DNA from 3 places in the Mediterraneibacter sp. NSJ-151 genome. Region 3 is predicted to be linked to each of the others. Evidence: predicted binding sites of a transcription regulator. Region 3 holds the regulator's gene; each other region holds the start of a gene.
The links. Region 3 encodes HrcA, which represses chaperone genes, less so after heat shock. Its sites were predicted from a motif close to TGTTAGCACTCNNNNNNNNNGAGTGCTAACA; they were not measured.
Positions count from the first base shown of each region.

Region 1: a site for HrcA is predicted at 3,330-3,360, ahead of htpG (molecular chaperone HtpG). Genes of this name have one in related genera too.
Region 2: a site for HrcA is predicted at 6,028-6,058, ahead of LQE94_RS11675 (Hsp20/alpha crystallin family protein). Genes of this name have one in related genera too.

Region 1 is NZ_JAKVPP010000008.1:45,000-55,360, forward strand. It holds gene argS (arginine--tRNA ligase) at 1-1,074, shown strand, start outside; gene LQE94_RS09705 (alanyl-tRNA editing protein) at 1,173-2,363, shown strand; gene LQE94_RS09710 (CPBP family intramembrane glutamic endopeptidase) at 2,356-3,300, shown strand; gene htpG (molecular chaperone HtpG) at 3,503-5,545, shown strand; gene LQE94_RS09720 (PadR family transcriptional regulator) at 5,925-6,248, shown strand; gene LQE94_RS09725 (DUF1700 domain-containing protein) at 6,245-7,006, shown strand; gene LQE94_RS09730 (DUF4097 family beta strand repeat-containing protein) at 7,003-7,827, shown strand; gene LQE94_RS09735 (PspC domain-containing protein) at 7,934-8,128, shown strand; gene LQE94_RS09740 (small, acid-soluble spore protein, alpha/beta type) at 8,217-8,420, shown strand; gene LQE94_RS09745 (WecB/TagA/CpsF family glycosyltransferase) at 8,599-9,270, shown strand; gene LQE94_RS09750 (PucR family transcriptional regulator) at 9,473-10,361, shown strand, end outside.
Region 2 is NZ_JAKVPP010000011.1:14,841-25,201, reverse strand. It holds gene uxuA (mannonate dehydratase) at 42-1,124, shown strand; gene LQE94_RS11695 (mannitol dehydrogenase family protein) at 1,111-2,730, shown strand; gene uxaC (glucuronate isomerase) at 2,745-4,154, shown strand; gene LQE94_RS11685 (bifunctional 4-hydroxy-2-oxoglutarate aldolase/2-dehydro-3-deoxy-phosphogluconate aldolase) at 4,225-4,872, shown strand; gene LQE94_RS11680 (sugar kinase) at 4,884-5,912, shown strand; gene LQE94_RS11675 (Hsp20/alpha crystallin family protein) at 6,205-6,633, shown strand; gene LQE94_RS11670 (Hsp20/alpha crystallin family protein) at 6,717-7,175, shown strand; gene LQE94_RS11665 (hypothetical protein) at 7,430-7,576, shown strand; gene LQE94_RS11660 (AEC family transporter) at 7,671-8,573, shown strand; gene LQE94_RS11655 (Hsp20/alpha crystallin family protein) at 8,911-9,369, shown strand; gene LQE94_RS11650 (DnaJ C-terminal domain-containing protein) at 9,505-10,361, shown strand, end outside.
Region 3 is NZ_JAKVPP010000003.1:158,661-169,021, forward strand. It holds gene LQE94_RS04145 (heavy metal translocating P-type ATPase) at 1-375, opposite strand, end outside; gene LQE94_RS04150 (metal-sensing transcriptional repressor) at 414-719, opposite strand; gene LQE94_RS04155 (Mrp/NBP35 family ATP-binding protein) at 870-1,700, opposite strand; gene LQE94_RS04160 (NUDIX hydrolase) at 1,753-2,256, opposite strand; gene LQE94_RS04165 (Hpt domain-containing protein) at 2,370-2,714, opposite strand; gene dnaJ (molecular chaperone DnaJ) at 2,727-3,926, opposite strand; gene dnaK (molecular chaperone DnaK) at 4,113-5,978, opposite strand; gene grpE (nucleotide exchange factor GrpE) at 6,028-6,663, opposite strand; gene hrcA (heat-inducible transcriptional repressor HrcA) at 6,681-7,736, opposite strand; gene hemW (radical SAM family heme chaperone HemW) at 7,948-9,138, opposite strand; gene lepA (translation elongation factor 4) at 9,140-10,361, opposite strand, start outside.

The sequences.
Region 1 (10,361 bases), on a different contig from region 3:
CAGAACGGACACAAAGGATATCGTGCGATCTGGAAACATATCATGAACGTATCAGTTACAGATTTGAAAAAGAATTATAAGAATCTGAATGTTGAATTTGACCTTTGGAAAGGTGAGGCAGACGCACAGAAATATATTCCGGGTATGGTAGAGATGCTCAAAGAAAAAGGGTTTGCACATGTAGATGAAGGTGCATTGGTCGTTGATGTTCAGGAAGAAGGAGATAAAAAAGAAATTCCACCATGTATGATCTTAAAATCAGACGGAGCAGCTCTTTATGATACAACAGATCTCGCAACATTGGTAGAGCGTGAAGAATTATACAAACCGGATGAAGTGATTTATGTCGTAGATAAGCGTCAGGAATTACATTTTGTCCAGGTATTCCGTTGTGCTAAAAAATGTGGTATTGTGCGTCCGGAAACGGGGCTGAAATTCCTTGGATTCGGTACAATGAATGGAAAAGACGGAAAACCATTTAAGACAAGAGAAGGCGGAGTTATGCGTCTGGAGAATCTGATCCGTGAGATTGATGAAGAGATGTATAAGAAGATTATGGATAATCGTACTGTTGAGGAAGAAGAGGCAAGAAATACAGCAAAAACAGTAGGACTTGCTGCAATCAAGTATGGCGATCTCTCAAATCAGGCCTCTAAAGACTATGTGTTTGATGTGGATAGATTTACTTCATTTGAGGGAAATACTGGTCCGTACATTTTGTATACGATTGTACGTATTAAATCAATTCTTGGTAAATATCAGCAGGATGGCGGTATCATTGAGGATTTGAAACTTCAGGAAGCAACAAATGAGTCTGAAAAAGCTTTGATGCTTGAGATTGCAAAATTCAATGAAATGATTAACAATGTTTATGCAGAAATCGCACCACATAAAATTTGTGCATATATTTATGATGTGGCAAACGCATTTAATAAATTTTATCATGAGACAAAGATTTTGGCAGAAGAAGATGCTCAGAAGAAAGCCGGCTATATCGCATTGTTAAAGCTTACAAAAGATGTGCTGGAGACATGTATTGATTTATTAGGCTTTGAAGCACCGGAAAGAATGTAAACAATAAGAAGAAAATGTTTGTATAAACGAATTCTATAAACAACAAATAACAGCCCTTTCCTATATATGGGAAGGGCTGTTGTGAAATGGAGAAAAGAATGACGGAAAAATTATTTTACAAAGACAGTCATATGCAGATGTTTCAGGCAATTGTACAAGAGTGTTGCAAGGATGGAGAAAATTATAAAATCCGTTTGGATCGCACGGCATTTTTCCCGGAAGGCGGAGGACAATATGCTGACCATGGAACTTTGAATGAATATGAAGTGCATGATGTTCAGGAAAAGCAAGGCGATGTGTGGCATTATACTTCGCATCCGTTTGAAGCGGGAGATGTTGTGGAAGGAAAAATTGACTGGCAGGAACGTTTTGAAAAGATGCAGCAACATACAGGAGAACATATTATATCCGGGCTTGTGCATGCAAGATTTGGATATAACAATGTAGGATTTCATTTGGGAGATGATTCCTGTACGATGGATTTTGATGGGGAAATTTCAAAAGAGGAACTGGCGGAAATTGAGTGGAAAGCGAATGAAGCAGTTGTAAAAAATCTGGAAGTACAGGTTACATATCCATCAAAAGAAGAATTAGAAAATATTGCTTATCGAAGTAAAATTGAAATTGAAGGTCAGATTAGGATTGTGACGATACCAGGATATGATGTATGTGCATGTTGTGCACCACATGTAAAAACAACAGGAGAGATCGGACAGATTAAACTGACAAATGCACAGCGTTATAAAGGCGGCGTGAGAATTACGATGCTCTGTGGTTTTCGGGCACTTTGCGATTATAGGAAAAAATTATCAGCAACAAGGCAGATATCTGCAAGTCTTTGTGCAAAAGAGAATGAAACGGCCGAGGCAGTGGAACGTTTAAAAGAAGAAAATAACGCATTAAAACAAGAGTTGGACAGACAGAAAAAAATGTTGTTGGAGTACAAAGTGAAAGAAGTAGATCCGACTCAGAAGATAGTCTGTTTATTCGAAGAAGGTCTGGATGGGGAAGGACCACGATTTTTAATGAATCAGGTATTAGAAAAACAACATGATATTTGTGCTGTGTTTAACAGACAGCCGGAAACATCAGAAGAAGGAATGTTGTCATATCGATATGTGATTGGAAGCAAAACATTGGATATGAGATTATTGGTAAAAGAACTGAATTCGCAGTTTCGAGGAAGAGGCGGCGGAAAACCAGAGATGGTGCAAGGTTCACTATTTGGAGATGAAGAGAGTTTGAGAGGGTGGATACAAGAGAAAGGAGAGGCTTTGAGAAATGAATAATAAGCCGATAAAAAATCCGTTTTGGTACGTATTTGGCCCACTGCTTGTTTACTGGATTGTAGGAATTTGTGTTAGTATCGGGACAGCGTGTGTGCTGGTAATAGGAAATGTAGATGAATTTGCGAAGGTGTTAAGTGGAATTGATACAGGGAGTGCAGATGCTATGACAATGGCAATGCAACAGTGTTCATTACTTGCCATGAAGTTAGAATTAAAATATGCACTTGAGATACAGTGTGTAAAAGCAATCTGTTCCATTTTTGCCTGCTCTGTATTCTATTTTAAAGATCGTAAACGAGAAAAAGAAGAAAATGCACAGATGCCAGAGAAAGCAACCTGGTCTAAATATATATTTTTGTTAGTGTTTGCAGTTGCATATAATATTGGCGTGAGTTGTTTATCTTATATGGTGCAATTAGTGTCAGGAAATAGTAGTTTTCAAAATACGTCGGCAATATTTTATAATTCGAAATTTTGGCTTCAGATTGTCGGATTGAGTATTCTGGTGCCAGTTATGGAGGAATTGTTATTCCGTGGGATTATTTATAAAAGAATGCGGACAAAAACCCCATTTTTGAGGGCAGCAATGTTTTCCGCCATTTTGTTCTCGTTTATGCACAGCAATGCAATACAGATGGTAAATGCACTTGTGTTGGGATTGGTTTTAGCGTATGTTTATGATAAATATGGTTCATTTAAAGCACCGGTGTTTACACATATGATTGCCAATTTGACGGCAGTAATAGGAACGAACACGGGAATATTTAATGGTTTTGCAAAAAGTCCGGAGATACTTGGCGTTACCGTTGTTATATGTACATTTGTGGCAGCTGTGATGTTCACAATGATCCAGAAAATGGATACAGGTCTTAAACCGGAACAACCGTCTGATAAATCAGATGATTCCCAGAAACCGAATCTGGATATGTTCCGTTAATATAGTGTGAATTAATTGAATATAGAAAATGTTAGCACTCGTTTGAATCGAGTGCTAAAAAGTTGTTGACTTTTGGTCATTCTCGTATTAGAATACTCTTTAGATGGTAAAAATGATACTGCTTACAGAAGAATTGCAGATGGTATCATCCAATTAACTTCAGATTAACAGTAAAATGATTTATAAAAGAGGAGTGTTTACTATGACAATGAAGAAAGGTAGTTTATCAATTGACAGCGAAAATATTTTCCCGATTATAAAGAAATGGGTATATTCAGATCACGATATCTTTGTGCGTGAGCTTGTGTCGAACGGATGCGATGCAATCACAAAATTGAAAAAGCTTGATATGATGGGAGAATATGAACTTCCAGATAATTATAAAGCAAAAATTCAAGTGATTGTAAATCCAGAAGAGAAAACATTAAAATTTATTGATAATGGTCTTGGTATGACAGCTGAGGAAGTTGAAAAATATATTACACAGATTGCATTTTCCGGTGCTACACAATTCCTTGAGAAATATAAGGATAAAACAACAGAAGATGAGATGATCGGACATTTTGGTCTGGGATTCTATTCAGCATTCATGGTTGCAGATGAGGTACATATCGATACACTTTCTTATCAGAATGATGCAACTGCCGTACACTGGGTAAGCGAAGGCGGTACAGAGTACGAGATGCAGGATGGAAATAAACAGGAAGTCGGAACAGAGATCACACTGTTTTTGAATGAAGATTGTCTTGAATTTGCAAATGAATATCGTGTAAGAGAAGTGTTGGAGAAATATTGTTCATTTATGCCGGTAGAAATTTTCTTAAGCAAAGCGAATGCAGAACCGGAGTACGAGACAATCGATGAGGCGGATGTTCTGGATACAGATGAAGTAGTTGAGCATATCACAGAAGAGCCGAAAGAAGGGGAAGAGGGCGAAGCAAAACAGAAAGCAAAAATTGTAAAACGTCCTGTTTCAATCAGTGATATTCACCCATTGTGGACAAAGAATCCAAGCGAATGTACAAAAGAAGATTACATTGATTTCTATAGAAAAGTATTTATGGATTACAAAGAACCATTATTCTGGATTCATTTGAATATGGATTATCCATTTAACTTAAAAGGAATTTTGTATTTCCCTAAGATTAATACAGAGTATGACTCAATTGAAGGAAAGATCAAATTGTATAACAATCAGGTCTTTATCGCAGACAATATTAAAGAAGTGATTCCTGAATTTTTAATGGTATTGAAGGGTGTGATTGATTGTCCTGATTTACCATTGAACGTATCGCGTAGTGCACTGCAGAATGACGGATTTGTAAATAAAGTCGCAGATTACATTTCTAAGAAGGTTGCAGATAAGCTGAACGGAATGTTCAAGACTGACAGAGAAAATTATGAGAAGTATTGGGATGATATCAGCCCATTTATCAAGTTTGGATGCTTAAAAGATGAAAAATTCGGTAGTAAAGTAAAAGATTCCATTCTTTACAAAGACTTGGAACACAAATATCTGACTTTGGAAGATTGCATCAAGGCAAATAAAAAAGAAGATGCTGAAACTGAAGAAACAAAGACTGAGACAACAGAAGGAACTGACGCAGCAGAGAATTCTGAACAGGCTGAAAAAGAAAAAACTACTGTTTATTATGTAACAGACGAACAACAGCAGAGCCAGTATATCAACATGTTTAAAGAACAGGGACAGGATGCGATTCTGCTGACACATAATATTGATTCTGCATTCATTACTTATCTGGAGCAGAAACATGAAGATGTGAAATTTATGAGAATTGATGCCGATGTACATGAGTCTTTGAAGGATGAAGTATCTGAAGACGAGAAAGAAGAGTTCCAGAAGACATCGGACAGTATCGTAGAGATTTTCCGTAAAGAGCTTGGAAATGATAAGCTGGATGTTAAAGTAGAAAAACTCAAAGATGATAATGTGGCATCGATGGCTGTACTGTCAGAAGAATCCAGACGTATGGCAGAGATGATGAAGATGTATGGAATGAGTGGCATGGATCCAAGTATGTTTGGAACACAGGCAACACTGATTTTAAATGCAAATCATCCATTGGTTAAATTTGTTGTAGAGCATAAGAGAAGCAAAAATGTATCAATTATTTGTAAACAGCTCTATGACCTGGCAATGCTGGCTCATAAGCCATTAAATCCGGAAGAGATGACAGCATTTGTACAGAGAAGCAATGAGATTATGATGCTTTTGACAAAATAAAATGAAGTGACAGGGACATCCTGTATATAGAAGAGAGCAATTTCTGTTAAGAATATTCTTGGTGGAGGTTGCTCTCTTTTTATATATCAGATGTGAGATGACTCCCACCTCTGTAGGTGGCGAGTAACAAATCAGTATCAGTGGTGGGAGTCAATCCCCCATCTGATATAGCCTCCGGCAGGATTGCAGAGATGCGCAGAAGAAGTATGTCATGCATTGCATGACGCGCATCTCGCAGCAAGAATGCAGAGGCATTCTTGAATAGGAAGAGTTTTCTTATTAACAAACCTAGTTGACAAACAATATTATATAACATATAATATTGGAAAAGAAATAATATTACAAATAGAATAATATGATACATAAATGAGGTGATGGAATGGTATTTAACACAGGTGCTGCCTTATTGGACGCGATTGTTCTTGCTGTTGTGTCAAGAGAAACTGAGGGTACTTATGGTTATAAGATTACACAAGATGTACGTAAAGCAATTGATGTATCGGAATCTACTTTATATCCGGTGCTCAGGAGACTGCAGAAAGATGAATGTCTGGAAGTATACGATAAGAGTTATGACGGAAGAAACCGACGTTATTATAAAGTAACGGAAAAAGGGATGGCACAGCTTAATTTATATAAAATTGAATGGAAGAACTATTCTAGCAAGATACAGGATATATTTGAAGGGGGTGTGGGAGTATGAACCGCAAACAATTTATGGAAGAATTAAGCCAACTGCTTATAGGAATATCAGAAGAAGAAAGAGTAGAAGCACTGCAATATTATGAAGATTATTTTGATGATGCAGGAGCTGAGAATGAGCAGCAGGTAATAGAGGAACTAGGTACTCCGCAGAAGGTTGCCTCAACTATATGTCTGAATCTGGAACCAGGAAGTGAACAGAATGGTGAATTTACAGAATCTGGATTTCAGGATGAACGATTTGAGGAAAAAGCAACACCTGCCGCAAGAAGCCCACGGACAAAAGAAGGGGATACCTATTCATATAATGAAGCTTTTGGAGAGCAGGATTATCATAGTTCTTATAATAACATGGGACAAGGGCAGAAACCATGGACGAGCAAGACATTAAAAATCATCTTGATCATTGCAATTGTCCTGGTTGGTGCACCGGTTGTGATTCCGGTTGGAATAGGAATTGTAGCTGCTGTATTGGGACTTGTGATAGCGGCATTTGCAGTCTTTGCAGGTCTGGTGGTCGCATCAGTGGGGATTGGAATAGCCGGAATCGCAGTAGCTGTACTTGGAATCGTGGCAGCAGTTGGATTCCCATCGGCGATGATAATGGTTGGTGTCGGATTGATTATGTTGGCACTTGGTCTGGTGGCAACGGTTGCAACTGTAAGATTGTGTATGGTTATGTATCCAGCAATATTTCGAATTTTTGTTAATATTTGCAGATGGCCATTTTATCGAGGAAAGGCGGTGGGTAATGTATGAAAAAGCAATGGAAGATATTCTGGGCGATTTGTGGCAGCCTTGCTGCAATCGGAGTGATTTGTTGTATTGTCGGTGTGATATTAGGTGGTTCATTTTTTAGAAGCATTGTAAAAGACAGGGATTTTGATTATATAACCTTTGAATCGGAAAATGACTTGGAAATAAAAGGAGAAGAACAGCAGACATTTTATGGAATAAAAGAGCTGGACGTAGATGTATCGCAGGTGAATGTACAGCTCGAAGAGTATGATGGCAGATATTTGACAGTAGAAACGGTTGATATTCCGGACAATGTTTTGAATAAAATCTCTTATACAGCAGACGAGTCTTCATTAGAGATAGAATTGGAAGATTCAAAAAGAATTAAGAAATTATTGTCAGATAATACAAAGGCAACGATAAGAATCAAAGTTCCATCTCGTTCATTACAAGAAGCAGATATTTCGGTGGGAGCCGGAAGCTTATATATCAGTCAGATACAAGTTGAAGAATTACAAGTAGAAATGGGGGCCGGTCAGGCAAAGATAGAACAATTTGTCTCAAATAGTGCAGAATTTTATTGTGGAGCAGGAGAAATGCAGATTGCAGGCGAAGCAGAATCAACAGAAGTTGAATGTGGAGTCGGAAGTATCATTTATCAGGCAAAAGGAAGAGAGGACGAATATAACTACCAAGTGGAAAGCTCTCTGGGAGAAATTACTGTAGGAGGCAGGTCATGTGGTGGGATTGGTTCAGGTACAGAGATTTCTCGTGATGGAGCAAAAAAAGAATTATATATAGAATGTGGAATCGGTCAGGTTCAGGTGGAATTTCAAAAGTAGCAAGTGATTCTGATAGGAATATGTCAGCTTTGCTGACCGGAATCGCGTGCCAAGTCTCACGGACGTTCGACTTGAAAAGAATATAATATGAAGAGGAGAAAATATTATGAAAAAATTATATCGTTCAAAAGAAAGCAGAATGTTATGTGGTGTATGTGGAGGTGTAGGAGAATACTTTAATATCGACCCAACATTGGTTCGATTAGGAATGGTGCTTCTGGCTGCATGCAGTTTCGGAACAGGTGTATTAGCGTATTTTATTGCAGCTGTGATTATTCCAGATGAGCCGTCTGCTTTCTAGAAAGAATATAGAATCATGAGAAAAGGCATTCATGTAGAATGTCTTTTTGCATTTATGGGTATACTCTGAAAAAAAGAAAGGGGTATCCATGATGAAAAAAGAAACGATAGATCTAAAATGCTTAGAAGAAGATGAAAAACTGAAATACGAAATTGCTGAAGAATTAGGCCTTCTAGACAAAGTAATGGAATCAGGATGGAAATCATTGTCATCCAAAGAAACAGGCAGAATTGGTGGCTTGATCACGAAGCGAAGAAGGGAAGAAAAGCAAAAGAACGAAAATAAAAAGTAAAAAGAAAATGTGAAAATTTGAAGAAAATCAAATGAAAAAACTATGAATATATTGCGTTGAAGAGATAAAATTGATAAAAATAGTTGAAATTGGAAAGTGTTTTTGGTACAATTGTACGACTGAGATAATCGCTTTGTGAGGAATCACATGCGTTTGACTTGAAAAAATAGGTGGGAAAATGGAAGAAAAGATAAATGTTTTTGACATTGAACTGAACCTGCTGACTGCAAAAAAGGCAATGAGGCAAGTGATGCGGTATATGGGAGGGGAAAGTGTCAGTACAATTGAACTTATTCCAATGGAAGTATTGTTAAAAGGACAAGATGATGCTGAATGGAAACAAGCATTACAGTCTGTCGATTTATTACTTCCGTCAGAGCGTGAAATTTTAGAAAGCGCAGAGGTGACGGATCAGAATGCAATACAGGATTTGGAGAATAACACATTCGTCAGATTGTTTTTTAGGTATTTAGTGAAAAATAAAAAGAAAGTTTTTTTGCTTACAGAAGATGAAAAAGCGAGCAAATTATTAAAAGAACGAATCGAAACTTACCGAAAAGGAATACAATTTGTTGGAGAAGCAGTAATCTCGGCTCAAAGTGGAAGTAAAGAAGCAGTGATTAATATGATTAATGGTGTAGAGCCGGACTGCATATTATCGGGATTATCTTATCCATGGCAGGAAAAATTTATTGCAGAGAGTAAAGCACTTTTAAACGCAAGAGTATGGTTTGGATGCACTTTCTTGTTGAACCAACAAAAAAAAGAGGAAAAGGCAAGTGGGAAATTCAAATATTTCATTCTGAAAAGATTATTTCGCTATCAAGTAGGAAAAACACAGAAAGGCTGATTTGTGAACTCTGTATAGGTTGAAAAAATTAAAAAATTGTAAATAAATATGAGGAAATGCATAAAAAATAAGGATTTTGTCTTTATTTTTTTGCAGTTTTGCATTAGTATATAAAATATATAGACTTACAGAGTGCGAATGACTAGAAAAAAGTTTGTGAAAACTGCACATGAATTTGAATGAGCCAGTGGAGGAAAAAAAGATGATAACAAATCAAATACTTCTAAATACAATTGAAGGATTAAAAGGAATTTCCAGAATTGATTTTTGTGTGTTTGATGTGGAGGGCAAAGTTTTGGCTACTACATCAGACAACGGGCATAACTATGAAGATGTGGTACTGTCGTTCGGGGAATCACCTGCAGATAGCCAGGAAATTCAAGGATGCCAATTTTTTAAGATATTTGATGAGCAGCAGTTAGAATACATTCTTCTTGCAGATGGAGAGAATGAAGATGTATACATGGTTGGAAAGATTGCCGCATTCCAAATTCAGAATTTATTAATCGCTTACAAAGAGCGTTTTGACAAGGATAACTTTATAAAAAATCTGCTCTTGGATAACCTGTTATTGGTGGATATTTATAACCGCGCCAAAAAATTACATATTGACACAGATGCAAAACGTGTTATCTTTATTATTGAAACATCGAGAGAAAAAGACAGTGCAGCATTGGATAATGTCAGAAGCCTTTTAGGAGGAAAATCTAGAGACTTCATCACAGCTGTAGATGAAAAGAATATTATTGTTGTGAAAGAACTGTCTGAAAAAGATGGAAGTAAAGAGATGGATAAGATGGCAAAAGATATGTTGAGTATTCTGAAAGAGGATACGGGAGATGAACATATCCATATTGCATATGGTACTGTTGTGAATGACATCAAAGAAGTATCTAAGTCTTACAAAGAGGCTAAGATGGCATTGGATGTCGGTAAGATATTCTTTGATGAGAAAGATATTGTTGCATACAGTACACTTGGAATCGGCCGTTTGATCTATCAGTTACCACTTCCACTTTGCAAGATGTTTATCAAAGAAATTTTTGAGGGGAAATCACCGGATGAATTTGACGAAGAAACATTGGCTACGA
Region 2 (10,361 bases), on a different contig from region 3:
GCGAGAAATCCGCAGGCATTATAGAAAGGATGATCAGAGTTATGGAAATGACCCTTAGATGGTATGGATCAAAATTTGATACTGTTACATTGGAGCAGATTCGTCAGATACCGGGAGTGACAGGAGTTATCACAACATTGTATGACACAGATCCGGGAGAGGTATGGAGCAGGGAACGTATTCGTGCATTGAAAGATGAAGTAGAAGCGGCAGGACTCCATATTTCAGGTATTGAGAGTGTGAATGTACATGATGCAATCAAGACAGGAAGTGCAGACAGAGATAAATATATTGACAACTATATTGAGACACTGGAGAATCTTGGAAAAGAGGATATCCATCTGGTATGTTATAATTTCATGCCTGTTTTTGACTGGACGAGAACAGAGCTTGCCCGTAAGCGACCGGATGGATCAACAGTTCTCGCTTATACACAGGAAGCTGTTGATGCACTGAATCCAGAAGACATGTTTGGCTCGATTGCTTCCGATATGAATGGCACAGTGATGCCGGGCTGGGAGCCAGAGCGTATGGAACATATCAAAGAACTGTTTGCAATGTATAAAGATATTGACGATGAAAAGCTCTTTGAAAATCTGAAGTATTTTCTTGAGCGTATCATGCCTGTATGTAATAAATATGATATTTACATGGCAATCCATCCGGATGATCCTGCATGGAGTGTGTTCGGACTGCCTCGTATCATTATTAACAAGGAAAATATTCTTCGTATGATGCATATGGTTGACAATCCGCACAATGGTGTTACATTCTGTTCAGGTTCTTATGGAACAAATCGTGAAAATAATCTTCCGGATATGATTCGTTCCTTAAAGGGAAGAATTCACTTTGCGCATGTGCGTAATCTGAAGTTCCATACACCGACGAATTTTGAAGAAGCTGCACATCTCTCATCAGATGGCTCCTTCGATATGTTTGAGATCATGAAAGCACTCTATGATATCGGATTTGACGGACCGATCCGCCCGGATCACGGAAGAATGATCTGGGGAGAAAAGGCAATGCCAGGATATGGTCTATATGACCGTGCACTCGGGGCAACTTATCTTAATGGGTTGTGGGAAGCAATCACAAAGGAGGAGAAAAGGCATGAAGTTGTATAAGGAAGGTCTTAAAGATCATGCTTTATGGGAAGAGAAAGGTTATCAGCTTCCTAAATACAATCGTGAAAAGGTTGCAGATGCTACAAAGAAAAATCCGTTCTGGATACATTTTGGTGCAGGAAATATTTTCCGCGCATTCCATGCAAACGTAGTCCAGAACTTGTTGGATGCAGGTGCGCTTGAGCGCGGACTTATTGTGGCAGAAGGATATGATTATGAGATTATTGAGAAGATGAACCATCCGCATGACGATTATTCTATCCTTGTAACTTTAAAAGCAGATGGAACAATGGAAAAGAGTGTAACGGGAAGTGTCGTTGAGTCTCTTGCACTGGACAGTGAAAATGAAAACGCTTTTGGAAGACTAAAAGAAATCTTTGCTTCCGATTCCCTTCAGATGGCAACATTTACTATTACAGAAAAAGGTTACAGTGTGACTGACAGACATGGAGAGGCTGTTCCGGATGTAAAGAAAGATATTGAGAATGGACCGGAAAAACCATGCAGCTACATGGGAAAAGTAGCGTCTCTTCTCTATACACGTTTTGAAAACGGAAGAAAACCAATCGCATTTGTAAGTACTGACAACTGTTCTCATAATGGAGACAAGCTGAGTACTGCCATCCTCACATTTGCAAGGGGATGGGCTTCTAACAAGTCTGTTTCACAGGAATTTGTGGAATATGTTTCCAATCCAAAGGAAGTATCTTTTCCATGGTCTATGATTGATAAGATCACACCACGTCCAAATGCCTCTGTGGAAGAAGTACTTCAGAACGATGGTGTGGAAGAAGTGGCTCCGATTATCACTTCAAAAAACACTTATGTTGCACCGTTCGTGAATGCAGAAGAATGTGAGTATCTCGTAATTGAAGATGCATTTCCGAATGGAAGACCTGCACTTGAAAAGGGCGGACTGATTTTTACAGATCGTGAGACAGTAGATAAAGTTGAGCGTATGAAAGTATGTACCTGCTTAAATCCACTTCACACTGCTCTTGCAGTATTTGGATGTCTGCTGGATTTCCAGCTTATTGCCGATGAGATGAAAGATGAAGATCTTAGACAACTGGTTGAAGTAATCGGATACAAAGAAGGGCTTCCGGTTGTGACAGATCCTAAGATTATTAACCCAAAGGATTTTATTGATACAGTTTTAAAAATTCGAATTCCAAATCCATTTATGCCGGATACACCACAGCGAATTGCGACAGATACTTCACAAAAACTTTCCATCCGTTTTGGTGAGACAATCAAAGCATATGAAAAATCAGAAGAGTTGAAAACTTCAGACTTGAAGCTGATTCCACTTGTGTTTGCGGGATGGCTTCGCTATCTGCTTGCTGTGGATGATAATGGAAATGCATTCGAACTTAGTCCGGATCCGATGTTGCAGAGCCTGAGCCCGGTATTTTCTAAGATACAGCTTGGTGAAACTGCTGAGATAGAAGAAATAATCCGTCCGATTTTGAAGGACAAGAAGATCTTTGGTGTGGACCTTTACGAAGTAGGGCTTGCAGAAAAGGTATGTGGTTATTTTGAAGAGATGCTACAGGGAACTGGTGCAGTCAGAGAAACTTTGAAAAAATATGTATGGGAAAAATAAATGGAGGCTCTTTAATGAAATCATTTATTCATGACGACTTCTTACTGACGAATGAGACAGCAAAGGAGCTTTATCACAATGCAGCAGAGACTATGCCAATCATTGATTTTCATAACCATCTGAGTCCAAAAGAAATCTATGAAGACCAGTGTTACGAGAATCTGACACAGGTATGGCTCGGTGGAGATCATTATAAATGGCGAGGGATGCGTGCCAATGGTGTACCAGAAAAATTAGTTACGGGAGATGGAGATCCTTATGAAAAGTTTCTTTCATGGGCAGAGACTGTGCAGAACAGTATAGGAAATCCACTATATCACTGGACACATTTGGAAATGAAAAGATATTTTAATATTGATGAAACACTTTCACCGGCTACAGCAGAGAAAATCTGGCAGATTGGAAAAGAACAGTTGCAAAGACCGGATCATTCCGTTAGAAATCTTCTTCGGATGCAGAATGTAGAAGTGCTTTGCACAACAGATGATCCGGCGGATGATCTGAAATATCATAAGCTTTTGGCACAGGACGAGACACTTGGATTTAAAGTGCTCCCGACATTTCGCCCGGGCTCTGTACTGGATATTGAAAATCCAGGATTTTCAAACTATATTACACATCTTGGGGAAGTTGCAAAAACTGATATTACAACATTGCACGGACTGTTTGAGGCCCTTGAGAAAAGACTGGATTATTTCGTGGAAAAAGGATGTCATGTAACGGATCATAGTCTGGAAAAGGATTTCTATCGTCCGGATACGACACTTGAGGGAGTAGCATACATTTATACGAAGGCATTAGGCAATACTCCAATCACAAATAATGAAGCAGCTGCATTTCGAGGTTTTGTTTTAAAGAATCTTGGTCAGATGTATGCAGAGCGATCTCTTGCAATGCAGCTTCATATTGGTGCGCTGCGGAATACTTCTACAAGATTATATGAAAAACTGGGTGCAGATATCGGGTGTGACAGCCTGAATGATTTCAACTATGCACCGCAACTTGCAGGGCTGCTGGATTCTATGGATGTTACAGATAGTCTTCCGAGAACAATCCTGTATTATCTGAATCCGAAAGATGGTCCGATGCTTGCCGCTATGGCAGGAAATTATCAAAGCAATTCTGATGGAATCCGCGGAAAAGTACAGCTAGGAACAGCCTGGTGGTTCTGCGATCATAAGCGTGGTATGGAAGATCAGATGGATGCACTGGCAGATACCGGAATGATTGCAAACTTTATAGGAATGCTTACCGATTCCAGAAGCTTTCTGTCATTTCCAAGACATGAATACTTTCGGAGAATTCTATGCAACAAGATCGGTTCATGGGTAGAAAATGGTGAATATCCAAAAGATATGGAATATCTGAAACAGATGATTAAGAGAGTCTGCCATGATAATGCAGAAATGTATTTCCGATTTTAACTTATAAATGAAGCCGGCAGGATAAGTAATTCTGCCGGCTGTTGTATATAGATAGAGGAGATTATAGAAGATGGAGAATATTTATTCAAAAATTAAAGAAACAGGAATTATACCGGTTGTTGTTCTGGACCAGGCCGAAGATGCTGCTCCGCTTGCGAAAGCTTTGTGTGATGGTGGAATTCCATGTGCTGAAGTTACATTCAGAACACAAGCAGCAGAAGAGGCTATCCGTGTGATGTCAGAAAAATATCCTCAGATGCTTGTTGGTGCCGGAACTGTACTTACAACAGATCAGGTAAACAGAGCAGTTGAAGCGGGAGCAAAATTCATTGTCAGCCCGGGATTAAATCCTACAGTCGTAGATTATTGTGTGAAACGAGGAATTCCAATCATTCCCGGATGTTCTACACCAAGTGATGTAGAAGTGGCTATGGAGTTTGGGCTTAGTGTTGTGAAATTTTTCCCGGCAGAACCGGCAGGTGGACTGAATTATATTAAAGCAATTTCAGCTCCGTATTCTAATATAAGATTCATGCCGACAGGAGGGATCAATCCAAAGAATGTAAGTAGTTATTTAGAGTGTCCGGCAATTCTTGCATGCGGCGGAAGCTGGATGGTGAAAAAGGATCTGATATGTGAAGGAAAATATGATGAAATTGAAAAACTGGTCCGTGAAGCGGTAGAACTCGTTTCAGAGGCAAGGAAGAAATTAAAATAGGAGGAGAAATCATGGCAAAGGTTGTTACACTTGGAGAAATCATGTTGAGACTTTCTCCTCCCGGAAATCAGAGATTTGGACAGGCACAGTTATTTGATGTCTGTTATGGAGGTGCAGAGGCAAATGTCGCAGCATCACTTGCGCAATTTGGCCATCAGGCTGTATTTCTTTCCAAACTTCCAGATCATCCGCTTGGTGATGCTGCAATTGGACAGCTGCAGAAAGTCGGCGTAGATTGCTCACAGATTGCTCGAGGAGGAAAGCGTCTGGGAATTTATTTCCTTGAAAACGGAGCATCTGTCCGTCCGTCAAGCGTCATATATGACAGACAGGATTCTGCGATTACAGAGGCAAAGGCAGAAGAATTTAATTTTGAAAGCGTATTTAAAAATGCAGATTTATTTCATGTATCAGGAATCACCCCGGTCCTTAGTAAGGATACATCGTTACTTACACTAGAAGCTTTGAAAAAAGCAAAAAAGTATGGAGTTACGACATCTTTTGATTTGAATTACAGAGCGAGACTTTGGACAGAAGATATTGAAGGAAAGCAGAAATCTCTTGCAGAAATGATGAAGTATGTAGACATCTGTTTTGGAAATGCAAGAGATGCAGCAAAATGTCTCGGATATTCAGTTCTGGGAGTGGATCTGATTGACGGAGATTATAGTATCTGTGTAAATGAAGAAAATATGAAAAAAGTGTTGGAAAAATATCAGTTGAAGTGCCTGATCACGACATTGAGAAAAAGTATCAGTGCTTCTGATAATACATTATCAGCAGCAGTATGCAGCGAAGAAGGACTCTATACAGGAAGTTCGTATCCACTTCATATTGTTGACCGCGTAGGTGGAGGTGATTCCTTCGCAGCAGGATTTCTACATGGATATCTTTCTAAAATGAGTATTTCGGATGCACTGGAATTTGCCATTGCAGCATCTGCGATTAAACATACGATGCCTGGGGACATCAATTATACGACGGAAAAAGAAGTACTGGCACTTATGAACAGTGATGGAAGTGGAAGAGTGCAGAGGTAGAGGGATACTGGTTCATAGGTAATATGTGAAAGTTGCTTTACTGTAGAAGAAACTTGCAGGGCGTTTTTTTCACCATTTTGCATGGTTCAAGGCGTTCACAAAATCTTCACAAAAAAATTAGCACTCGCCTCTTGACAGTGCTAATAATAGGTGCTATAGTACAACTAGAACAAAGGAAGAGGAACAAAAAGAAGAGTTCCGAATCCGGAGTTGAAAATGTTGATAACACTCAGGAGCAATCCGAAAGTGCATGATTAGATTTTAAGATATCTTTTGAAAGGAGATATGACTTATGTTAATGCCTAGTATTTTTGGAGAGAATTTGTTAGATGACTTTTTTGGATTCCCATTTGATGGAAATTATAATTATAATGCAGCAGGTTTGATGACCACAGATGTGAAAGACACAGATCATGGTTATGAAGTAACGATGAACATGCCGGGAGTAAAGAAGGAAGATGTGAAAGCTGAACTGAAGGATGGCTACTTGACCGTCAGTGCTGTATCGAATAAGCAGACAGATGAGAAGAACTCGGAGGGCAAGTATCTCAGACGTGAACGTTACAGCGGTTCATGCAGCAGAAGCTTCTATGTTGGTGAAGGTGTTAAACAGGAAGACATCAAGGCTAAGTTCGAGGATGGCACCTTGAAGCTTGAAATTCCGAAAGAGGAAGCAAAGCCTGCAGTAGAGCAGAAGAAATATATATCCATTGAGGGATAATGATTCATCGGCTCAGATGTTTTTAGACAATAACAGTTAACAGATTGGAATATAGATATTTGATTGAAAAGGAGATATGACTTATGTTACCTAGCATTTTTAACAATAATTTATTTGATGATTTCTTTGATTTTCCATTTTATTATGACAACAGAGCAGAAGATAAGGCAGAGAAGAAACTGTATGGTCACCATGCAGGCAATCTGATGAAGACAGATATCAAGGAACTGGACAATGGCTATGAACTTGAGATTGATCTTCCGGGCTTCAAGAAAGACGAGATTAAGGCTGAATTGAATAATGGTTACCTGACCGTCAGTGCAGCAAAGGGTCTTGATGAAGATAAGGAAGACAAGAAGACAGGCAAGTACATCAGACGTGAGCGTTATGCAGGCGCATGTCAGAGAAGCTATTATGTTGGCGAAGATATCACAGAAGAGGATATCAAGGCATCCTTTGAACATGGTATTCTGACACTGTTCGTACCTAAGAAAGAAGCAAAACCTGCTGTAGAAGAGAAGAAATATATTTCTATCCAGTAAAAAATAAATGTATATGAAGCGCAGGAATTCTAAGCAAGTCCTGAATCAAAAAGGCCGCAGCCCATTTGGGTTGTGGCCTTTCGCTGCTTTTAGGGTTTTAAATAAATCGGATGCAAAAATGTAATAAGTTATGTCGCCGCGGTTATATCTCAATATCAAAACGGGCATTTTACAACACCATTTTCTGTTGCTATACTCATAGTAAAGATAAGAATCATAGTGATATATTTGACAGTAAATAATGGGGGATGAGTATGAATCAGAATTTATATCCGCATCTTTTTCAGCCGCTGACGATTCGCGGCGTGACGTTGAAAAACAGATTGGAATATGCGCCGACGGTTGTTCTGAAGTGTAATGCGGAGCAGATCTGCAAGGTTTCATTCACGTCATCGACATGAAGGTGCTGATCGGCTTGTTGACCGGTAATATCGGTATGTAGTATTATATGAGTTGAAAAAATGGACAGTTAAAGAGAAAGGCGAAGCATAGCGAATGATAGTTGCAACGGTATTTGGAAAGATTATTTCTATTTTTATTATTATGATTGTAGGCGTGATCTGTTATAAGATGGGAATCATTGATGATTATACAAAACAGCGTTTGTCTAGACTGAGTACACTGGTTGTGAATCCTATTTTGATTTTTACTTCCTTTCAGATGGAGTATGACAGTGAGTTGCTGAAAAAAATGGGCCTTCTTTTTGTGTTGGCCGTCATCAGTTATCTGATTTCCATTATGATTGGTCATTTCCTTTTGCATGAGAGAGAAGGGTATGATCTGTCAATTGAGAAGTTTGCAGTGACCTATGATAACTGTGGATTTATAGGGGTTCCGCTTGGTTATGCGCTTTTTGGAAATATCGGTGTTATCTATGCAACCGTGTTTGTCGCCGTTTTTCATATTTTCTGCTGGACACATGGCATCATGCTGTTGGATAAAGGTGGTTTTCAGCTGAAGAAGCTGATTAATCCGTGCCTCATTGCGGTCATCGCAGGTATGGTATTCTTTATTTTTCAGATTCGTCTGCCGGAAAGTATTGATTTTGCAATGGGTGCCATTGGCGATATGAATACGCCGCTGGCGATGCTTTTGTCCGGCGCGATTATGACACAGCTGAATTTTAAGGAGGTTTTGACAAAAAGAAGACTCTTTTTCGTGGCGTTACTGCGCCTGATCGTTTCGGCAGGTCTGTTCTGTTTGTTACTGAGATTTCTGCCGATTGATGATCAGATGCGGACAGTAGCCGCAGTGACTGCAGCGTGTCCGGCCGGTGCCATGACGATTACGATGGCGATTATGTATGAGCATGATGATCATTATGCGACAGAGCTTTTTACAGTGACAACGCTGCTTTCAATCCTGACAATGCCACTGTGTATGCTGATTGCCGGATAGGGCACTGCGCAGCAATTTTACATGCGAATACGTCACGATGAAAATCAAACTAAATCATAAGCATTTCTTGGTGTGCCGTCGGCAACATGGATAATTCCGCAGTAGCGGAAGCCATAACTGTCGATGGCATTTTGCATGACTTGTAGCGTTCACAAAATCTTCACAAAAAATTAGCACTCACCCATTGACAGTGCTAATAATAGGTGCTATAGTACAACTAGAACAAAGGAAGAGGGAAATAAAAGAGAAAGCCTCAGATCTGAAAGTTCAAGAACACAACATTTTTGATAATCAAAAGTGCTAACATATATGGATTCAAAAAAAGGAGAGATGACTTATGTTAAGACCTAGTATTTTTGGAGAAAGCTTTTTAAATGATTGGAACGATTGGGATAACTGGATGAATTTTTCATTCCCGGATGTAGAGAAAAAGTTGTATGGAAAACATGCAGCACATGTAATGAGAACAGATATTAAGGAACATGATGATGGATATGAATTGGTAGTAGATTTACCAGGATTCAAGAAAGATCAGGTTCAGGTAGAATTGAAAGATGGTTATTTGACTATCAGTGCAGAGAAAGGTCTTGAAAAAGACGATAACGAGAAGAAAGGAAAATATCTCAGACAGGAACGTTATTCAGGAAGCACAAGCCGTACATTCTATGTAGGCGAAGGCGTTACAGAGAAGGACATTCATGGAAAATTTGAGAATGGTATTTTGACACTCGATATCCCGAAGAAAGAGGAGAAGAAAGAAGTGGAAGCGAACCACTTTGTAACCATTGAGGGATAGGATAAAAAGAGCTCCCTGGGAAGTCCTGGGGAGCTTTTTCTAAATAAGAGAAAAATTTTACGTGTTGTTGATTTGAAATAAGTTGATAGATGCTGTTAAGGCAATGCTTTGAAAAAATATCAGGAGGTGATATGAATGGCAAAGAGGGATTATTATGATGTATTAGGGGTTAGTAGAAGTGCAAGTGCCTCAGAGATCAAGAAAGCTTATAGGAAGCTTGCAAAAAAATATCATCCTGATACGAATGCGGGAAATAAAGAAGCAGAACAGAAATTCAAAGAAGTTACAGAAGCGTACAATGTATTAAGTGACGAAGAAAAGAAAAAAATGTATGATCAGTTTGGTCATGCAGCATTTGACGGAAGTGCACCAAATGGAGCATATCAAGGTAATGCAGGAAATTATGGTTCTGGTTTTGGCGGCTCTTACAGCGGAGCATATCAAGATGCGAATGGCGCTTATCACGAATATCATTTCAACAGCAGTGACAGGGGAGACATTTTTGATGATATGTTTGGAAATATCTTCCATGGTGATGAAAGCGGCAAAGGTTTTGGCAGTTTTAGAAGCGGAAGTACCGGTGGTTTCAAAGGCTTTGGAAGTGGCGGAAGCAAAGGCTTTGGCGGGCAATATTATCAAAATGCACCACAAAAAGGTTCCGATATCCACGCAGATGTAACAGTAGGATTTGATGAGGCAGCATTTGGCTGTGATAAGATAATTACATTACAAAATCCATCAGATGGAAGCAGTCAGTCGTTAAAAGTACACATTCCGGCCGGTATTGATACCGGAAAAAGTGTACGGCTTCGAGGAAAAGGCCAGCCGGGATTTCAGGGCGGCGAAGCCGGAGATTTGTTCTTGAAAGTGACAGTTGCCAATAAACCGGGATATGAACGAAAAGGTTTGGATGTTTATACAACGATACAAATTCCATATACAACAGCAGTATTCGGAGGCGAAGCAAGAGTACACACGTTGTATGGCGATGT
Region 3 (10,361 bases):
GTGATTTCCATTAAGCCATGTTGGAAGCGGCCAGTTCCACATCATGTGTCCCATAGAAAGGTACATGAGCGGAATTAAAAAACAAAGGGATATAATAAGACGTTGCCGTAGCTTTGGGGTATCTCTGTCTTTTAAAATGTCGTCTGCATTATCAACAGTATGTTTCCCTTTTTCACTTCCTTTTTTTGATGCCCCATATCCCGCATTTTCTACTGCTGAAATTATCTTTTCAGCGGATGCTGTACCTTCTACACCCATTGAATTTGTAAGTAAACTCACTGAACAATTGGTAACACCCGGAACAGCAGACACTGCTTTCTCTACTCTGGAACTGCAGGCAGCACAACTCATTCCTGTAATATTATATTGTTCCATACCTTCTCACCTCTCGTTGTTGTAAATCCATTGTTCAATCATTTCATCAATTTCTGTAATGTATTTACCAGTTCATTTATCGTTTCATCTTTACCTGCACGTATATCATCTGCTACACAAGTACGAATATGATTCGAAAGGAGTACTTTATTAAAGCTGTTAAGTGCTGCATTTGCCGCAGATACTTGAATTAATATATCTGGACAATACGCATCCTCTTCTACCATTCTTTTAATTCCACGAATCTGACCTTCTATTCTACTTAGTCGATTGATTAAATCTTTATACTCTTTTTCACTACGCTCTTTTGTCTTATGACAACAACATTCGTTTTTTTCATCCATATATATCATCTCCTTTACATCTCTACAAAGATTATATACCCCCATACGGTATATTTCAAGTCCTAAAAATATTTTTGATTGAAATAAAAAAGCATAGATTATAACTTTATCGAAATAATCCATGCTTTTTATAATGATTGGTAAATAAAATTAAAGTTCAATATCTTTTATATACGGATTTGTTATATCATAGAAACGCTCTTTTTCAACAGCTTCGGCCATTTTTGTGTCAATTGGCATCTTTCCTAACACTGGCACACCATATGATTCTGCAATCTCATCTATATGACTTTCTCCAAATATTTTGATTTCCTTACCACAATCCGGACATTTAACATAACTATAATTTTCCACAATACCTAATACTGGTATGTTCATTTGTTTTGCCATACCATAAGCTTTCTTTACGATCATCTGAACTAAGTCCTGTGGAGATGTTACAATTACGATTCCGTCAACTGGGAATGACTGAAATACAGTCAATGGAACATCACCTGTTCCAGGTGGCATATCTACAAATAAATAATCAATATCATCCCAGATTACATCTGTCCAAAACTGTTTTACAACGCCTGCAATAATTGGTCCCCTCCAAATAACAGGAGCTTCTTCATCATCTAATAAAAGATTAACAGACATAATCCGAGTTCCGTCTTTTGCAAGTGCCGGGAAGATTCCCTCTTCGCTTCCTTTGGCCTGCCCATGAATACCATACATTTTTGGAATGGATGGTCCTGTAATATCAGCATCTAAGATACCGACATTATAGCCTTTTTCTCTCATCATACGTGCAAGCGAAGCCGTTACAAAAGATTTCCCAACCCCGCCTTTTCCACTAACAACACCGATTACACGCTTCACACTTGAATATGGATTTGCCGGTTCTCTCATATCAGTTTTTTTACTGCTGCACCCATCTGCATGTGCACAAGTAGCACATGACTCTTCTGAACATCCCTGAGTCTTTGTCTCTTCTGACATATCATATACCTACACTTTCTTAAAAATATATATAGCATAAAGCCATTGTATCTTAATCTTCAAATATTTGACGTATACTGTCATAATGAAGAAAGATTCCTTGTTTTGCATATTGTTTTACTTCATCAATTGTTGCAATTGAAAATTCTGACACTTCTTTATCTTGAACTTTTACATCTTTATCGTCAAAATCTAAAATAAATTTATAAATATCTACGAAATAATTATTTTTCTCATCTGGGTTGATGCGCTTATAAGAAAAAGCGTAACCACCATCTGCGCTGGAAACATCGATTCCGGTTTCTTCCTTAATTTCTCTTATTATAGCATCCTTGGATTCCTCTCCTGCGTTTACCCCACCGCCTGGAACTTCCCACCATCCAGCGGCCCATTCTTTATCCATACGACGACGAGTGATCAGATATCTTCCATCCGGTCTTTGCAATACTCCAAGTACGGTTAAATGAAATTCATCTGGCTTCATATTCCAGTCATTTCTTTTCATTGTCCGACCTGTTTTTTCTTTCTTTTCATTATAAATATCCCAAAATTCCATGCTTGATCTCCTCTCGTCTGTTGGTTTATAATCTGTTTTATTATATCACAATGAGCATAAAAAAACCACTGATAGCACTAAATCTAACAATGGTTTTTATCATTGAAATCACTTTATAATGACTGAATCGCCAAAACTGTTACCCGATAGTCTTCATCTAATTTCTTTAACATCTCAGCCGTAACATTCTGTTTTCCGTCACGAAGAGCTTCTGTTACAGCAATACTTGATTCGCTTAAATATCCGAGTCCTAAATTCTGGCATACACCCTTCAAAGTATGTGCAGCACGAAAGGCTTCTGAATAATTCTGATTATTCAAATTTTCATGCAACTGCTCATAACTTTTGTCATCTAAAAACTTGCCTAAAAATCTTCGTATCAAGTTTTCACTCTGCAATCTTCTTAACACATCCTGATAATCACCGCCACATGATGTGTAACATTCTTCTAATGTCATTACTCGTCTCCCCTATTCCTCAAAGGCCTCTTTCACTTTGTCCATGAATTTTTTCTTGCTTTTCCCTTTATTCTTGTCTGTAGCATCCGTATTTGCAGACTCTTGTTTTAAAGTATTACCGGAAAGCATATCGAATTTTCGCAAAGCTTCTTTTGCTTCAGCACTAAGTTTTTCAGGAGTCTGAATCACTAATGTTACATAATGATCACCTCGTACCTGAGCATTTCGTAAAGAAGGAACTCCTTTTCCTTTTAAACGAACCTTAGTATCTGTTTTTGTTCCAGGTTTTACTGTATAAATAACATCACCATCTACAGTAGGAACGCGAATATCTGCTCCTAAAGCAGCCTGAGCAAATGAAATAGGAACTGTTGAGAAAATATGCATATCCTGTCTCTGGAAAATAGGATGGCGAGATACATTTACTTCCACAAGTAAATCTCCTCTAGGACCACCATTTACACCTGGTTCGCCTTTTTCACGAATTCGCACACTTTGACCATTGTCGATACCGGCAGGAATCGTAACTCGGATTTTTTTCTTGCTTGATGTATATCCTGTTCCTAAACATGAAGAACATTTCTCTTTAATAATTTTACCCGTTCCATTACAATTTGGACATGTCTGCACATTCTGCACAGTTCCAAAAAATGATTGTGACGAATAGACAACCTGACCTTTACCGCCACATTTTGGACATGTTTCCGGAGATGTTCCAGGTTTTGCACCGGTTCCGTTACATGTAGTACAAGGATCCTTTAATACTAATTCCAATTCTTTTTCACAGCCGGAAATTGCCTCTTCAAAAGTAATTCGAATGCTCTTGCGGATATTCGCACCTTTCATTGGACTGTTTGAGGCACGACCACCTCTTCTGCCACCACCGAAAATATCTCCAAAAATATCTCCAAAGATATCTCCAAAATCAGCTCCATTAAAATCAAAGCCACCAAAGCCACCGCCGGCTCCACCTGCACCACCTTCAAATGCTGCATGACCAAACTGATCATATTGACGACGTTTATCTGCATCGCTGAGGACGGCATACGCCTCAGAAGCTTCTTTAAATTTCTTTTCAGCTTCAGCATCTCCAGGATTCATATCTGGATGATATTTTTTTGCCAGAACACGATATGCTTTTTTGATTGCTGCATCATCTGCATCTTTGCTTACGCCAAGCACTTCGTAGTAATCTCTTTTTGATTCCGCCATAATCTATACTACCTTTCATTTCTCTTACTAAGTTACATAAACGTTTACAATCTACCACAAACTACAACAAATTGCAACGTGAAAATCTACGAAACCATTTGACCGGTTTCGTAGATAAAGTGTTACTGTCTACAAAATCTGTAAACAGTAACACAATGTGTTTATTTAAATGTGTCATACATTTTATTAAACTTCTTTATAATCTCCATCTACGACATCGTCACCCTGGAATCCTTCAGGAGCCGGACCTGCTTCTGGTGTAGGACCTGCCTGTGGACCTGCCTGACCAGCTGTCTGTTCATACATCTTTGTAAAGAGCTTCTGAGCACTTTCCATCAATTTATCTTTTGCAGCTTTAATTTCTGCTACCTGCTCATCTGTAGTCTCTTCTGGAGTAGATTTAGCAAGCAAATCTTTCAATGCCTGACAATCAGCTTCTACAGCTGCTTTATCAGTTGCATCTAATTTGTCACCGACTTCTTTAATCGCTTTTTCTGTCTGGAATACCATAGAATCAGCTTCATTTCTTGTGTCGATAGCTTCTTTACGTTTCTTATCCTGTGCTTCAAACTCAGCTGCTTCTTTTACAGCTTTATCGATATCAGCATCTGACATGTTAGAGCCTGCTGTAATTGTAATATGCTGTTCTTTTCCAGTTCCAAGATCTTTTGCGGATACATTAACGATACCATTTGCATCAATATCGAATGTAACTTCAATCTGTGGGATTCCACGTGGAGCCGGAGGAATTCCATCCAGTCGGAACTGTCCGAGTGATTTATTATCTCTTGCGAACTGTCTTTCACCCTGTACAACGTTGATATCTACGGCTGTCTGATTGTCTGCTGCTGTAGAGAAAATCTGGCTCTTCTTTGTTGGAATTGTTGTATTACGCTCAATCAATCTTGTAGCAACACCACCCATTGTTTCGATTGACAATGACAATGGAGTTACATCAAGAAGAAGGATATCTCCTGCGCCGGCATCTCCTGCAAGTTTACCTCCCTGAACAGAAGCACCAAGTGCTACACATTCATCTGGGTTCAGAGATTTGCTTGGCTCTTTACCTGTCAGACGTTTTACTTCTTCCTGTACTGCTGGAATACGAGTAGATCCACCTACAAGAAGAACCTGACCTAATTCAGAAGCTGTGATTCCTGCATCGGAAAGTGCACGACGTACAGGTTCAGCTGTTTTTTCAACTAAATCACGAGTTAATTCGTCAAATTTAGCTCTTGTAAGATTCATATCAAAATGTTTTGGACCTTCTGCTGTTGCTGTAATGAAAGGAAGGTTAATATTTGTTGTTGTAGCTGAAGAAAGCTCTTTTTTTGCCTTCTCTGCTGCTTCTCTTAATCTCTGAAGTGCCATCTTATCTGTAGATAAGTCTACGCCTTCTTTTGCTTTAAAATCAGCAAGCATATAATCTGTAATCTTCTGGTCGAAATCATCTCCACCAAGTCTGTTATTTCCGGCTGTAGATAATACTTCAATAACTCCATCACCAATCTCGATGATAGATACATCGAATGTACCACCACCTAAATCGTATACCATGATTTTCTGCTCTTTTTCGTTATCAAGACCATAAGCAAGTGCTGCTGCTGTAGGCTCGTTGATAATACGTTTAACATCAAGTCCTGCAATTTTACCGGCATCTTTTGTAGCCTGACGCTGAGCATCGTTAAAGTAAGCAGGTACTGTGATGACAGCCTCTGTTACTTTTTCTCCAAGATATCCTTCTGCATCAGCTTTCAGTTTCTGAAGAATCATTGCAGAAATCTCCTGTGGAGAATACTTTTTGTCATCAATTGTTACTTTGTAATCTGTACCCATCTCTCGTTTGATTGAAGAGATAGTTTTGTCTGCATTTGTTACAGCCTGACGTTTTGCAGGTTCACCAACAAGACGTTCTCCTGTTTTTGTAAATGCAACAACAGAAGGTGTTGTTCTTGCTCCTTCTGTATTTGCGATAACAGTTGGCTGACCACCTTCCATTACGGCAACACAACTGTTTGTTGTACCTAAGTCAATACCAATAATTTTTCCCATGATATTTGTCCTCCTAATTTATCATTCTAAATTTACTGATTTACTACTTCTAATTTGCTACTTTTACCATGCTGTGTCTTACAACACTGTCACGATATGTGTAACCCTTCTGGAACTCTTCCACGACGATATTCTCGCCCACCTCCTCATCTTCTACGTGCATAACTGCATTGTGAAAATCAGGATTAAATTCCTGTCCGACAGCCTCGATTGGTTTTACACCTGCTTCATCGAGAGTTGTCATTAACTGTTTGTAAATTTTATCCATTCCTTCCATGAAAGGATGTGATTTATCTTCCTCTGACACAGCTGCCAGTCCGCGTTCAAAATTGTCCACGACGGGAAGAATTTTATCTATGATATCTTTCGCTCCTATTTCGTACATCTGTTTTTTCTCTTTATCTGTACGCTTGCGGAAGTTATCAAACTCAGCCATTTGACGAGTAAGACGATCTGTTAATTCTTCAATCTTTTCGTCTTTCTTGTCTTTCTTGTTTTTCTTACCAAATAATTTTTTTCCAGATTTCTCTGTCTCTTCTAATGATTCATCTTCTAAGGTTTCTTCTTCAGAGTCATCAGCTTCAACAGCCTCTTCTGTCACCTCTTCAGATTCTTCTTCAACAGTTTGTGTGGCTTTTGCTTTTGCCTCTTCTACTGCTTCTTTTACCATATCTTCCTGACTCATTTTTTCCTCCACCAATTTTATTCTATATCCTGTTCGCTTAAATCTCTACGATTTAAAGTGTCCAGTTCATTCTTCAATGTCTGTAATGTCTTCATTACATGTTCATAATCCATACGCTTCGGACCAATAATACCGATTGTTCCACGCATTCCTTCGCCTAACTCATAAGTAGCTGTTACAACACTGCAATCTTTCATTGTCTTGACCGGAGTTTCATCGCCAATGTAAACTTGTATTCCTGTATTCTCTTCATTTGAAAGAGTTTCTGTAACCAGTTCTGCAAGCTGTTGTTTTTCCTCAAAGGCACTTATTATTTCCTGTGCACTCTGTTTATCGCTTAATTCCGGATACTTAAAAATATTTGTCGCACCACATGTATAAATTTCCATATCATCTTCTACATGAATAATATCTGCAACAGCATCCAGCACATCGCTGATTACTTTACTGTGAATACCTGCCTGATCTTTTAATCTGGCGATCAGCCCAAGGTTAATTTCCTCAATAGACATGCCATTGAGGGAAGTGTTCAGAAGCATATTCAACTTTAGCATCGTCTCATTGCCTAACTCTTCATCAACTTCGATAATCTTGTTTTTGATTACATTTCCCGTCATTACAATAACTGCAACAATCTGTTCTGGATCCACCTGTGATAATTGAATGAATTTCAATGTATTCTTATGGTTGATCGGAGCAGAAATCATGGTTGCATAATTTGTATTATTTGCAAGTACTCTCGCTGCTTGTTTTAATACTTTATCAACCTTATCAGATTTTTCTAAAACAACATTTTTCAAATCTGATAATTCTTGTTCCTTATCGGCCATCAACATATCTACATATAACCGATATCCTTTATCCGAAGGAATTCTTCCGGCAGAAGTATGTGGTTGGAAAATATATCCCATATCCTCTAAATCTGCCATCTCGTTTCGAATTGTTGCTGAACTTAAATTCAAGTCGGTTGATTTCGAAAGAGTTCTTGAACCTACCGGCTCTCCGGTTTCAAGATAATTCTGGATAATTGCTTTAAGTATAATATGTTGTCTATCTGTTAATTCTATATCCATCTTCTTAAAACCTCCTCTTTCTTCGCTATTAGCACTCCACTTATTTGAGTGCTAACACCTTACAAGTAATAAGATAGCACCTTGATTTCCGTTTGTCAACACTGTTTATCATTTTTTTATAGAAATAAAAATTTATTATATATTTCTATAAAAAAGAAAAAACTCTGACATAAACAATCAAAGTTTTTCTTACTTTTATTAGTATTTGATTTTATGAAAGTAAAAATTCAGATAATACATAATTGCTGATATCCATTCCTCTGTGAGTAAGCATGAGATTATCTTCTTTACTTATTATCAATTCATCTTCTTCCAACCTTTTTATTATACTTCCATAAACTTCCCCAATTTCTTTACCAAAAAACTTGTGAAACTTATTTTTTGAAATTCCAGCTGTTTTTCTCAATCCCAAATACATAAATTCTTCCATTTGATTTTCTAATGTTAAGTATTCATGTTCTATTTCAATCGCTTGTTTTTGATTAATGGTTTGAATATATTTATCTCGATTCTTAATATGATTGAAACGGATTTGTTCTTGTATTTCTGAAGTATTTTTATTTTGAATGGAAATCAGAGAGGCTGCACCAGCACCAATTCCAAGATATTCCACTCTGTCCCAGTATCCAAGATTATGCCGACACTCTTTTCCCGGGTATGCATAATTGGATATCTCGTAGCGGTGCATTCCACAACTTTCTAACATTTGAATGGTCATCTCTCCCATTGTATATTCATCATCTTCGGAAGGAAGTTTCCAGTCACCCGCATCAAATTGACCTTTACAATACCACTCATAAAAGTTCGTTCCTTCTTCTAATATCAAACTATATGCAGAAATGTGTTCAGGGTTAAGTGTTAGAATCTTTCTCAGTGTATTTTCCCAGCTTTTTAAAGTTTGTCCAGGAAGTGCTGACATCAGATCAATATTTCTATTCTTAAATCCTGCTTGTTCAACAGCTTCCCATGTATTTAAAAAATCTTCGTAAGTATGAATTCTTCCCAACATTTTCAATTCTTTATTTTCTGTTGATTGCAATCCGATACTCACACGGTTGATACCTGCCTGTTTATAGCTTCTTAATTTTTCAATGTTTACAGTTCCTGGATTCATCTCCATTGTAATTTCTGCAACAGGATCGATGGTAAAAATCTGATTTAGATTTTCAAAAATTAGTTTCATCTGATCTGCTGTCAAAAGAGACGGTGTTCCTCCTCCGAGGAAAACCGTCTTTACTATATATTCTTTTGCAAAATCTTTATAACGATTAATTTCTTTACATAAAGCCTGAACATAAGCATTTAATTCTTCTTTTGTTCCACTTGCAGAAAAGAAATCGCAATAATTGCACTTTCTTACACAAAATGGTATATGGAGATATAATTCTAATTCTCTCTTCATATTAATCTTCATCTAATTTCAATACACTCATAAATGCTTTTTGTGGGATATCTACATTTCCGACTTGACGCATTCTCTTCTTACCTTCTTTTTGTTTTTCGAGAAGTTTTTTCTTACGTGAGATATCACCACCATAACATTTAGCAAGAACATCTTTTCGCATTGCTTTAACTGTTTCTCTGGCAATTACTTTTCCACCGATTGCTGCCTGAATCGGGATCTCAAACATTTGTCTTGGAATTTCCTGCTTTAATTTCTCACACATTTTGCGTCCACGTTCATATGCATTAGAACTATGAATAATAAATGAAAGTGCATCCACTTCTTCTTTATTAATAAGAATATCCAATTTGACAAGTTCTGAACGCTCATATCCTAACATCTCATAATCAAAAGATGCATAGCCTCTGGAACGAGATTTTAATGCATCAAAGAAATCATAAATAATTTCATTAAGTGGAAGGTGATACGTTAATACAGCTCGTTTTTCTTCAATGTATTCCATTCCCTGATATACACCGCGGCGTTCTTGACATAAATCCATAATTGCGCCTATAAATTCCGAAGTTACCATTATTTCAGCTTTTACAATTGGTTCTTCCATATAGTCGATCTCAGACGGATCCGGCAGGTTTGTTGGATTTGTGAGTTCTATTAAATCACCATTTGTCTTGTGCACTTTATAGATTACACTCGGTGCTGTTGTTACCAAATCCAGATTGTACTCTCTTTCTAAACGCTCCTGGATAATTTCCAGATGAAGTAATCCCAAGAAACCACAACGGAATCCAAAACCTAACGCAATAGATGTTTCCGGTTCAAATTGTAGTGCTGCATCATTTAACTGCAGCTTCTCCAATGCATCTCTCAAATCAGGATATTTTGCTCCATCAGAAGGATAGAGCCCACAATATACCATTGGATTTACTTTTTTATATCCTGGCAAAGGTTCTGCACATGGATTTTGCGCATTTGTAATAGTATCTCCAACACGAGTATCTTTAACATTTTTCAAGCTGGCTGTAATATATCCAACCATTCCTGCTTCCAGTTCATCGCAAGGGATGAACTGACCTGCACCAAAATACCCAACTTCAACTACATCGGCCACAGCTCCTGTAGCCATCATCTTAATCGGAGTACCTTTTCGCACATTACCTTGTTTGATTCGGCAAAATACAATAACTCCACGATAAGAATCATATACAGAATCAAAGATCAAG